Regions from separate parts of the Comamonas squillarum genome, predicted to be linked through region 3. Evidence: predicted binding sites of a transcription regulator. Region 3 holds the regulator's gene; each other region holds the start of a gene.

The links. Region 3 encodes NrdR, which represses ribonucleotide reductase genes. Its sites were predicted from a motif close to CACNANATNTNGTG; they were not measured.
Region 1: nrdA (class 1a ribonucleoside-diphosphate reductase subunit alpha) is a predicted target of NrdR. The motif match lies at 1,945-1,958, and genes of this name have one in related genera.
Region 2: N4T19_RS20705 (ribonucleoside-diphosphate reductase subunit alpha) is a predicted target of NrdR. The motif match lies at 2,616-2,629, and genes of this name have one in related genera.

Annotation. Positions count from the first base shown of each region.
Region 1 covers NZ_CP104377.1:959,955-964,040, forward strand. The annotation lists gene nrdA (class 1a ribonucleoside-diphosphate reductase subunit alpha) at 1-1,784, opposite strand, end outside; gene N4T19_RS04510 (hypothetical protein) at 1,994-2,188, shown strand; tRNA gene N4T19_RS04515 (tRNA-Pro) at 2,282-2,358, opposite strand; tRNA gene N4T19_RS04520 (tRNA-Pro) at 2,632-2,708, opposite strand; gene infA (translation initiation factor IF-1) at 2,790-3,041, opposite strand; gene N4T19_RS04530 (EVE domain-containing protein) at 3,466-3,978, shown strand.
Region 2 covers NZ_CP104377.1:4,549,901-4,553,986, reverse strand. The annotation lists gene N4T19_RS20720 (PAS domain-containing sensor histidine kinase) at 1-17, shown strand, start outside; gene N4T19_RS20715 (sigma-54-dependent transcriptional regulator) at 14-1,528, shown strand; gene ampD (1,6-anhydro-N-acetylmuramyl-L-alanine amidase AmpD) at 1,541-2,179, shown strand; gene N4T19_RS20705 (ribonucleoside-diphosphate reductase subunit alpha) at 2,712-4,086, shown strand, end outside.
Region 3 covers NZ_CP104377.1:1,507,507-1,511,592, forward strand. The annotation lists gene N4T19_RS07000 (lytic transglycosylase domain-containing protein) at 1-764, shown strand, start outside; ZMP/ZTP riboswitch at 915-1,077, shown strand; gene glyA (serine hydroxymethyltransferase) at 1,135-2,379, shown strand; gene nrdR (transcriptional regulator NrdR) at 2,400-2,891, shown strand; gene aroC (chorismate synthase) at 2,970-4,073, opposite strand.

The DNA of each region.
Region 1 (4,086 bases), 550 kb from region 3:
CAGTCCAGGTGCAGGGGCTCATCGGTCAGCGCGTCGATGTCCTTCTTGTAGGTGTCGATCGGCAGGATGCCAGCTGCGTAGTTGGTCTCGGCAAAGGCGGTGCAAGGGCCGAACTCGCGCGACAGCTGCACCGAGGCTTTGAGCAGGTAGTACTGAATGGCTTCGAAGGTGCGGTGGGTCAGGCCATTGGCCGAACCGTCGGAGTAGCGCACGCCGTTCTTGGCCAGGTAGTAGGCGTAGTTGATCACGCCCACGCCCAGCGAGCGGCGCTTTTCGGTCGCAATGCGGGCAGCGGCTACCGGGTAGTCCTGGTAGTCCAGCAGTGCATCGAGCGCACGCACGATCAGGTCGGCCAGCTCTTCGAGCTCATCGGTGGATTCGAGCGCGCCCAGGTTGAAGGCGGACAGGGTGCACAGCGCAATTTCGCCGTTTTCGTCCTTGATGTCTTCGAGCGGGCTGGTGGGCAGCAGGATTTCCATGCACAGGTTCGACTGGCGCACGGGAGCCACGGCCGGGTTGAACGGGCTGTGGGTGTTGCAATGGTCCACATTCTGGATGTAGATGCGGCCGGTGCTGGCACGCTCTTGCATCATCAGCGAGAACAGCTCCACCGCTGGCAGGGTGCGCTTGCGGATGGACTCGTCGGCCTCGTACTTGACGTACAGCTCTTCGAACTTGTTCTGGTCGGCAAAGAAGGCCTCGTACAGACCGGGCACATCATGGGGCGAGAACAGGCTGATGCTCTGGCCCTTGATCAGGCGCTGGTAGAGCATGCGGTTGATCTGGATACCGTAGTCCAGATGGCGGATGCGGTTTTCCTCGACGCCGCGGTTGTTCTTGAGCACCAGCAGCGACTCGGCTTCCAGGTGCCATAGTGGGTAGAACAAGGTGGCTGCACCGCCGCGCACGCCGCCTTGCGAGCAGGACTTGACGGCCGACTGGAACATCTTGAAGAAAGGCAGGCAGCCGGTGTGCTGTGCCTCGCCGCCCCGGATCTCGCTGCCCAGCGCACGGATACGGCCGCCGTTGATGCCGATACCGGCGCGCTGCGAGACGTACTTGACGATGGCGCTGGTGGTGGCATTGATGCTGTCGAGGCTGTCATCGCACTCGATCAGCACGCAGGAGCTGAACTGGCGCAGCGGGGTGCGCACGCCCGACATGATGGGCGTGGGCAGCGAAATCTTGAAGCGCGAGACGGCGTCATAGAAGCGCTTGATGTACTGCAGACGGCGGTCGGCCGGGTACTTGGCAAACAGGCTCATCGCCACCAGCACATACAGAATCTGCGGGCTCTCGTAGATGCGCTTGGTCACCCGGTTTTGCACCAGGTACTTGCCTTCGAGCTGCTTGACGGCTGCGTAGGAGAAGTCCATATCGCGCCAGTGGTCGATGAAACCATTGATCTCGTCGTACTCTTCGCGGCTGTAATCGGCCAGCAGGTGCGGGTCGTACTTCTTGAGCTCGGTGAGCTTTTGCACATGATCGTACAAATGGGGCGGCTCGAACTGGCCAAAGGCGATCTTGCGCAGGTGGAAGATGGCCAGGCGCGCTGCCACGTACTGGTAGTCGGGTGCGTCTTCGGAGATCAGGTCGGCCGCAGACTTGATGATGGTCTCATGGATCGCATCGGTGCGGATGCCGTCATAAAACTGGATATGCGACTGCAGCTCGATCTGGGAGACCGACACATTGCTCAGGCCTTTGGCCGCCCAGTCAATCACCCGGTGGATTTTGTCGAGGTCGATAGGCTCAACGCGACCGTCACGCTTGGTGACTCTCATAGTGCTTGTCTGGTTCATTTGCGATGTTTCTAATGGGATAAAAAACGCAGGACCACGGGCGCAAGACGCGGCAGTCCCGCGCCAAAACGCGCCAGGCATGGCTGGCGCGTTTTGGCTGGAGCGAGACCAGCATCAAACAACCTGTGGGGGAAGCGGTGGACACTACATATGGTGTCTATGGGCTTGAGTGTACGCTACCTGTAGCGTTCTTGGCAGCAGAAAATCAGGCTCGATTTCTGCTAGGCACTGGCGGACTGGGCGAAGAATGCTGCAAAATCAACGCGCAGAGCGCCGGTAAATATATGTATCCGGGCGGGCACATTCCCGGTGATGAAGAGGGGCATCATCCCCCGATGTTGATGGCGATCACCATCTGGTTGATCGCCTGGGCCATCAAGCCATAGACCAAGCTGAATGGCAGGCGGTACCTTGCCCTTTTGCAGCACCGCCCAAACGAAAAACCTGCTGCACTTGCGTGCAACAGGTTTCGATAAGGATGGTCGGAGCGGTGGGATTCGAACTCACGACCCTCTGCTCCCAAAGCAGATGCGCTACCAGGCTGCGCTACGCTCCGACTAAGCCGCTATTGTATATCGAGCTGGAGCCACTTCCGGCAAAAAATGATTACTTTGACAACTTTTCATCTGCTGGGGCGGTTGGCGAGACAGCCGCCCTGCCCGCTGCGCAGCAAAACCGAGAGGGCCGCGCCACCCGCCGTGCATGAAGCAGCATGTGAAAGATGCTTGCCGGCGCGCCATCAGGATAAACCGCGCCATATCGCGAATTGCCAAGAATTGCCAAAACAAAAAACCTGCTGCATTTGCATGCAACAGGTTTTTAAATGGAATGGTCGGAGCGGCGGGATTCGAACTCGCGACCCTCTGCTCCCAAAGCAGATGCGCTACCAGGCTGCGCTACGCTCCGACTAAGCCGTTATTGTAACCAGGGTTTGGCAGCTGCATTTCGTATTTGACGATTTTTTTACAGCGGCCACCACCGATGCGGTTAACGTTGTTGGGTCGGTGCCGGGCCACGGCCAGGCAGGTGACGGAAAGTGATGCGGCCCTTGCTCAGATCGTAGGGCGACATCTCCAGCGACACCTTGTCACCGGCCAGAATGCGAATGTGGTGCTTGCGCATTTTGCCGCCTGTGTAAGCGATCAGCTCGTGGCCGTTGTCCAGCTTCACGCGAAAGCGCGAATCGGGCAGCACTTCGGTCACGGAGCCTTGCATCTCAATCAGTTCTTCTTTAGCCATATAAGTCGACGAATCCTTGTCTAGTGGTGCATGTGCGAAACCGGTTCGCCATGCTGTTCTCAGTGCCACCAACAAGCGGTGGCTCTCTCCATGGTTCGGGAGGGCCTTGCCAACTCTCGCCACCCAAGGGGCAAGGGCCTTCAAGGCAACCAAGTGGAAATCTGCCAGCCCGACAACGGGGCGCAACAGCCAGCATCCCACACAATATTGACGGCGCAGCTGCCAGGGCAGCCAACGCCTCCAAGCTATAAAAGCTTGCAAAGCTCTCTATTGTACTATGTTGCTGCCAATTCCGCTGTGGCTTGTCTCGTATAAACGCCGCCGGTGATCCGCAGGCCCGCATGGCTGTGCTGGCAGCAGCAGCGCCGGCGCATCGGCTAGCATGGCGCATGCATGCGCGGCTGGCTCCAGGCCGTGCAACCCGATGGCTCCCGCCCCTTCACCAACGAACACCATGAATGCTGCATCCCCCCGCTACTGGCTGATGAAAAACGAGCCGGACGACTATGCGATCGACCATGCGCTCAGCGCCCCCGATGCCACCATTGCCTGGGATGGGGTGCGCAATTACCAGGCGCGCAACTTCATGCGCGATGACATGCAGGTGGGTGACGGTGTGCTGTACTGGCATTCGAGCTGCGCCGAGCCCGGTATTTACGGCATTGCCCGCATTGCAGGCCAGCTGCGGCCCGATACCAGCCAGTTTGACCCGCAGTCCAAATACTATGACCCCAAGTCCAAGCCGGAGGCCCCGCGCTGGTTGATGCTCGATGTGCAGGCGCTGCGCAAGATCAGGCCGATCACGGTAGCTGCACTGCGCCAGTACCCAGAGCTGCAAGAGATGCGCGTGCTGCAAAAAGGCAATCGCCTGTCGATCACGCCGGTGGACGAGGCGCATTGGCGCTTTATCATGGACCTGGTCAAGGCCCAGGGCTAATGCGCGCGAGGCGCGCTGCCAGCCCCCGTTGGCGGCAAGCGCTGCTGCATAATACAAAACCCGTGAGCTGCCCATGCAATAAGCACCGGCAGCTATTTTTTTGATACT
Region 2 (4,086 bases), 2.1 Mb from region 3:
TGATCCACCAGGCATGAGTTTTGAAAACACCACTGTTCTGGTCGTGGACGATGAGCCCGACCTCAGAACCCTTTATGAGCTGACCTTGCTGCGCGAAGGCTACCGGGTCTACACGGCCGGCTCGGTGCAGGAAGCGCGCGCCCAGCTGCAGCAGCGCCGCTTCGAGATTCTGATCACCGACATGCGCCTGCCCGATGGCCTGGGCATGGAGCTGCTGCAGGACCTGCGCAGCCAGGGCCGCAGCGAGCGCGCCATCGTCATGACCGCCTATGGCTCGGCCGACAATGCCGTCGCGGCCCTGCGCGAAGGCGCGTTTGACTACCTGACCAAGCCGGTGGACCTCAAGCAGTTTCGCCAGGTGGTGGCGTCCGCCTGCCAGGGGCTGCAGGATGCCGCTGCGCTGGCCCCGGCGCAGTCCGCTTTTCAAGCGGCGCCGCAGCCCGGCACGCCCACCCGGCCTGCCCCCCCGGCCCAGCGCGAATTGATCGGCCCGTCGCTGGTGATGCAGCAGGTGCGCGAGCGCATTGCCAAGGTGGCCGGCAGCATGGCGCCCATTTTGGTGCGCGGCGAATCGGGCACCGGCAAGGAGCTGGTGGCCCAGTCCTTGCACCGCAACAGCCAGCGGGCCAGCGGGCCGATGGTGGCCGTCAACTGCGGCGCCATCCCCGAGAACCTGCTCGAAGCGGAGTTCTTTGGTGCCCGCAAAGGCGCCTACACCGGCGCGAACCAGGACCGCGAAGGCTTTTTCCAGGCAGCCCATGGTGGCACCCTCTTCCTCGATGAAATCGGCGAGCTGCCGCTGTCGATGCAGGCCAAGCTCTTGCGTGCGATCCAGGAGCGCAAGGTGCGGCCCCTGGGCTCGCAACAGGAAGAAGCGGTCGATGTGCGCATCGTCAGTGCCACCCACCGCGACCTGGCGGCCGACGTGCAGACCGGGCGCTTTCGCCAGGACTTGTACTACCGGCTCAACGTCATTGACATCTTCATCCCGCCGCTGCGCGAGCGCCGCGAAGATGTGCCTGCGCTGTGCCAGGCGCTGCTCGAGCGCATCGCCAGCGAGAGCGGCCAGCCGGTGCCCCAGCTCAGCGCCCAGGCGCTGCACACCTTGGCAGGCCATGCACTGCCGGGCAATGTGCGCGAGCTGGAAAACCTGTTGCTGCGCTCGGTCGCCTTGAGCGATGGCGCGTTTCTGGATGTGGAGCCGGCCCGGGCCGATGCCGCGCATCCGGCGCCCGTGCACAGCCAGGCTGCAGAGCCGGCCCCTGCCTATGAGCAGCCCACGCCCGCGCCAAAGGCCGCAGCCGTCGCGCCTCAGCGCCTCCACGGCTTTGCGCCGCCACAGGATCTGCCCGCCGATCTGCAGGCCTGGCTCGATGGCATCGAGCGCGACATCCTCGTGCGCGCGCTGCAGGAGTTTGGCTTTAACCGCACCGCAGCGGCCAACCGCCTGGGCATCAGCCTGCGCCAGATCCGCTACCGCATGGAGCGGCTGCAGATCCATGACCCCAGCGATGGGGTGCAGCCCTAGGGGCCCAACGCCATGCCCCAAGATCTGCCCGAGACGCCGCCCGGCGCCCCCGCTCCCCACGCTGCCACCGCGCCGCAAGCTGCGCTCTGGCAAAAAGGCTGGCTGCGCACGGCCATGCACTGCCCCTCGCCCAATTACAGTCCCCGGCCCGAGGGGGCATGCATCGATCTGGTGGTCGTCCACTCGATCAGCCTGCCGCCGGGCATCTACGGCACGGGGGATGTGCAGCGGCTCTTTACCAACCAGCTCGACTGGGATGCGCACCCCTACTTCCAGAGCATCCGGGGCCTGCAGGTGTCCTCGCATTTCTTCATCACGCGCCAAGGCGTGGTGTGGCAGTTTGTCAGCGCCGACCAGCGCGCCTGGCATGCCGGCCAGTCGTTCTGGCGCGGCCGGCCGCGCTGCAATGACGACTCCATCGGCATCGAGCTCGAAGGCCTGGAGGGCGAGACTTTCGAGCCCGCCCAGTACCACAGTCTGGTGCAGCTGTGCCAGCAGATCCGCGCCCAGTATGCGATCGCCTATATCGCCGGCCACGAACACATTGCGCCAGGCCGCAAGAACGACCCGGGCCCAGGATTTTTGTGGCCCCAGCTGCAGCAGGATCTGGCCTGGCCGGCATCCATGTTTCCTGCCTCACTGCATCTCTGAGAGCCAGCAACACCCCCCTTGATCGTCGTTGCCCCACCTTGCCCTACGCTTGTACGGCCTGCGGCGGTGTGCCTCGTTCCAACCGCAAACCGTTGGTTTGCTGGCCCGTATTGGCAGCTCTAAATCAGGCTATAGGCCAACCCTCTAAACAGCCTGCATTTTTCACGCATCCGCATGCAGCTGATGGCATGCGCACTTCAAAAACACAGCAATTTCCCCACATCTGAAAAATTTTTTTTCAGATGCAATGCCTAAGTTTTACGCAGGCTCTGCAACGCAGATGGCGCAGAAACACACGCACAGTGGTGGTTTGCAGGCGCAAACCACGACGCCATGCGCAGTAGCCGCCGTTTTGCTGCGCAGCATGGTCATCGGCACTACACACAAACCATGCATTGCGCCATACACTACAGGTAGTGTCCAGCGCTTAATAAAACACTATATGTAGTGTGAGGTGGTATCCAGCGGCTCAGTGATACCGGCATGCACAGCGCTGTTTCTCCGGCTTTTCACGCACCACAGAGAGGACATCATGAGCGCTGCTTCGCTTTCCGAGCAACGAGCCGCACCGGCCGCCAGCTCGCGCACCCTGGATGGATTTACCGTACTGCCGGACTACCAGATCATGCGGCGCAACGGAGCAGTCGTCCCTTTCGAGCCCCCCAAGATCACCACCGCCATCATGAAAGCGTTCCTGGCCGTGCATGGCAGCCAGGGCTCGGCATCGGCCAGTGTGCGCGAAGTGGTCGAGAACCTGACCCACACGGTGGTGCGCGCGCTGATGCGCTCGCGCCCGGGCGGCGGCACTTTCCATATCGAAGATGTGCAGGACCAGGTCGAGCTGGGCCTGATGCGCGGCGGCAACCATGAGGTGGCACGCGCCTATGTGCTGTACCGCGAGCGCCGCAACCAGGAGCGTGCCCAGCTCCAGGCCCAGCACACGCCGGCCCATGCCAGCTTGCATGTGCAGGACCGGGGCCAGCAGGTGGTGCTTGATGTCAAAAAACTCCATGACCGCATTGCCGCAGCCTGCCAGGGCCTGGGCCAGGACGTCGACCCCGCGCCCATCCTCAGCGAGACCCTGCGCAACCTCTATGACGGCGTCCACATGGACGAGGTGTTCAAGGCCTCCATTCTGGCTGCCCGCACCTTGATCGAAAAGGACCCGGACTACAGCTTTGTCACCGCGCGCCTGCTGCTGCACACCATCACGCGCGAAGTGATCGGCCAGGACGTCAGCAGTGCCGATATGGGCGCGGCCTACCGCAGCTACTTCCCCGGCTTTGTCGCGCAAGGGGTTGAGCACGAACTGCTCGCCCCCGAGATGCTGGACTTTGACCTGCACCGGCTGGCCGCCGCTCTCCAGCCCGAGCGTGATCTGCAGTTTGACTACCTGGGTCTGCAGACCCTGTACGACCGCTATTTTTTGCATGTACGCCAGCAGCGCATCGAGTTGCCCCAGGCCTTCTTCATGCGCGTGGCCATGGGCCTGGCGCTGAAGGAGGACGACCGCAATGCACGCGCCATCGCGTTCTATGACCTGCTCTCGTCCTTTGACTTCATGTCATCCACGCCCACCCTGTTCAACAGCGGCACCCTGCGCTCGCAGCTGTCGTCGTGTTACCTGACCACGGTGGCCGATGACCTGGGCGGCATCTACGATGCGATCCGCGAAAACGCCTTGCTGTCCAAGTTTGCCGGCGGTCTGGGCAATGACTGGACGCCGGTGCGTGCAATGGGCGCCCGCATCAAGGGCACCAATGGCGAGTCGCAAGGCGTGGTGCCCTTTCTCAAGGTGGTCAACGACACGGCCGTGGCCGTCAACCAGGGCGGCAAACGCAAGGGCGCCGTCTGCGCCTACCTGGAGACCTGGCATCTGGACATCGAGGAGTTTCTGGAGCTGCGCA
Region 3 (4,086 bases):
TTGACCTGGCAGGTGCCGATGCGGACGCATCCAATGGCGACGATGCCGCCATGGTGGCGGCCGTGGACCGTGCCACCGCCAGCAACCCCCAGCAATTGCCCCGCAACCAGGCCAATGTGGCCTATTGGCTGGCCAAGAAATACCGCGTGGCGCCAGAGCCCCTGGCCGTGCTCGTCTCCGAAGCCTACCTCGTGGGCAAGGAAACCAAGCTGGATCCCACCTTGATCCTGGCGATCATGGCCGTGGAGTCAAGCTTCAACCCCTTTGCCCAAAGCTCGGTGGGTGCGCAAGGCCTGATGCAGGTGATGACCAAGATTCACACCGACAAGTACGAGCACTTCGGCGGCCACTTTGCAGCCTTTGACCCGGTGACCAATCTGCGCGTGGGCGTCAAGGTGCTGCAGGAGTGCATCGAGCGCGCCGGCTCGCTCGAAGGCGGCCTCAAATACTATGTGGGCGCAGCCAACCTGCCGACCGACGGGGGCTACGCCGCCAAGGTGATGGCCGAGCACTTCCGCATCAAGCAAGTGGCCGAAGGCCGCAGCAACACGCCCAAGGCACCGGTGGCCCCCGCTGCCAAGCCTTCACTGTCGGCCCAGGCGGATACGCCCGCCGCAGCCGGTACCGTGGCCGACAAGGCCAAGGCCGCCAGCAACAGCGCAGCTGCAGGCAACGCTTCTGAAACCGTGGCCCTGGCTGACAAGCAAGCCGCGCTGCCAGCAGCGGCCAAGGCCGAGGCCACCGCCGTGGCCATGGGTTCCTGATCTGCCCCTCCGGCTCGTCGCCCTGTTAGCACAAGCACCCTGCGGGGTGCTTTTGTTTTTTCTGGCCTTGGCACAGCTTCCCTGAACCGGTTTTTATCCAGACGTGGCGATAAACCCATTGCCCCAGGCCTGTGCAGCCTCGGCTACACTAGCCGGGTACGCGACTGGCGATAGACATCTGTATGACCGGATTGTTGACGTGGAATGCAGGCCCGGCCTGCAGCAACCACCGGGGAGCGTACCGTGCAGTGCCAGGGCGAGCGCATCGCCCCCCGCACCCGCCACGTGTTAGCCGTGCGCCTGGGCAGCCCCTGTTTTCGCCAACCTCACTGTTGGCAGGCAGGGCTCACTTCTGACTCCAACGACCGCCATGTACCAACGTAACATCCTTGTCGAACAGACCGACGCAGAACTCTTTGCGGCCATCCAGGCCGAAAACCAGCGCCAAGAGCAGCACATCGAGCTGATCGCCAGCGAAAACTATGCCTCCCCTGCCGTGATGTGGGCCCAAGGCACCCAGCTGACCAACAAGTACGCCGAAGGCTACCCCGGCAAGCGCTACTACGGCGGCTGCGAATTTGTCGATATCGCCGAGCAGCTGGCCATCGACCGCGTCAAGCAACTGTTTGGCGCAGATGCTGCCAATGTGCAACCCCATTGCGGCGCATCGGCCAATGAAGCGGTTTTCCTGGCTTTCCTCAAGCCCGGCGACACCATCATGGGCATGAGCCTGGCCGAAGGCGGTCACCTGACCCATGGCATGCCACTGAACATCTCCGGCAAGTGGTTCAACGTCGTCTCCTACGGCCTGAACGAAAAGGAAGAGCTGGACTACGACGCCATGGAAAAGAAGGCGCACGAGACCAAGCCCAAGCTGATCATCGCTGGCGCATCCGCTTACTCGCTGGAAATCGACTTTGCCCGCTTTGCCAAGGTGGCCAAGGATGTGGGCGCGATCTTCATGGTCGACATGGCCCACTATGCCGGTCTGATCGCCGCTGGCGAATACCCCAACCCCGTGCCCCACGCCGACGTGGTGACCACGACCACCCACAAGAGCCTGCGCGGCCCGCGCGGTGGCGTCATCCTGATGAAGGCTGAGCACGAGAAGGCCATCAACTCGGCCGTGTTCCCCGGCCTGCAAGGCGGCCCGCTGATGCACGTGATCGCAGCCAAGGCCGTGGCCTTCAAGGAGGCGCTGACGCCTGAGTTCAAGCAGTATGCCCAGCAGGTCAAGACCAACGCCCGCATCGTGGCCGAGACCCTGACCGAGCGCGGCCTGCGCATCATCTCTGGCGGCACCCAAAGCCACGTGATGCTGGTGGACCTGCGCGCCAAGGGCATCACCGGCAAGGAAGCCGAAGCCGTGCTGGGCGCTGCCCACATGACGATCAACAAGAACTCCATCCCCAACGACCCGGAAAAGCCGATGGTCACCAGCGGTATCCGTATCGGTACGCCCGCGATGACCACCCGTGGTTTCAAGGACGAAGAAGCGCGCCTCACGGCCAACCTGATCGCCGACGTGCTGGACAACCCACGGGACGAGGCCAACATCGCTGCCGTGCGCGCCAAGGTCAACGCCCTGACCGCACGCTTCCCCGTCTACCGCTGATCTGACCTGCGCCCGCGCCTATGAAATGCCCCTTCTGCAGCCATCCCGATACCCAGGTGGTGGAGACCCGTGTTGCAGAAGACGGCGGCTTTGTACGGCGCAGGCGCCAGTGCGGCAACTGCGAAAAGCGCTTTACCACCTATGAGCGGCCCGAGGTCAGCCTGCCGGTCATCGTCAAAAAGGACGGCCGGCGCATCGACTACGACCGCAGCAAGCTGCGCGGCTCGTTCAGCCTGGCGCTGCGCAAGCGCCCGGTCCCCATCGACAAGGTGGACCTGGCGCTCGAGCATGTCGAGGACAAGCTGCGCACCTTGGGTGCGCGTGAGGTACAGACGCATTTGATCGGCGAGCTGGTCATGGCCGAGCTGCAAAAGCTCGACAAGGTGGCCTACATCCGCTATGCCAGCGTCTACCGCAGCTTCGAGGACATTGACCAGTTCAAGTCCATCGTCGACGAGGTAACGACCCCGCCGCCCGAGCCCAAGAAAGACAGCGCCCGTAAAAAGGACTGAGGCACAAAAAAATGCGAACCCCTGGGTTCGCATTTTTCTTTGGAGACCAGCCACGGAGCCGGCCCGGGCTGCGCCTTGTCAGTCTTGCGGCGCCTCGGCGGCAATCGGCCCCACCGCCTGCACCACATCGCTGTTCTGGGCGCGGTGGCGCAGCGCATGGTCCATCAGCACCATGGCCAGCAAGGCCTCGGCAATCGGTGCGGCGCGGATGCCCACGCAGGGGTCATGCCGGCCCTTGGTGATGACCTCGGTACTCTTGCCCTCGGTATCGATGGACTCGCGCGGGCTGATGATCGAGCTGGTGGGCTTGATAGCGATGCGGATCTCGATGTCCTGGCCGGTGCTGATGCCGCCCAGAATGCCGCCGGCATTGTTGCTGCGAAAGCCCTGGGGGCTGAGCGAGTCGCCATGCGTAGTGCCGCGCTGGGCCACGCTGTCAAAACCGGCACCAATCTCGACCGCCTTGACGGCGTTGAGGCCCATCATCGCGTAGGCGATGTCGGCGTCGAGCTTGTCATACAGCGGCTCGCCCAGGCCGACCGGCACGCCGCTGGCCTGCACGCGGATCAGCGCGCCGCAGGAGTCGCCCGCCTTGCGCAGCGCATCCATATAGTCTTCATAGCGGGTCACATCGGCCACCGGCGCAAAAAACGGGTTGTTAGGCACATGCGCCCAGTCCTCAAAAGGCAGGGCCACCTCGCCCACCTGCAGCATGCAGGCGCGGAACTCGGTACCGAACTTCTCTTTGAGCCACTTTTTGGCCACGGCGCCAGCGGCCACGGTGGGCGCGGTCAGGCGGGCCGAGGAGCGGCCACCACCACGCGGGTCGCGGATGCCGTACTTGTGCCAGTAGGCATAGTCGGCATGGCCGGGGCGAAAGCTCTGCGCAATATTGGAGTAGTCCTTGCTGCGCTGGTCGGTATTGCGGATCAGCAGCGCAATCGGCGTGCCCGTCGTCTTGCCCTCGTAGACGCCCGAGAGGATCTCCACGCTGTCGGGCTCATTGCGCTGGGTGACAAACTTGCTGGTGCCGGGGCGGCGGCGGTCCAGGTCCTGCTGGATATCTGCCTCGCTCAACGCCATGCCCGGTGGGCAGCCGTCAATCACGCAGCCAATCGCGGGGCCATGGGATTCGCCAAAGTTGGTAACAGTAAATAAGGTGCCGAAGGTATTGCCGCTCATAGCCCGCCATTAT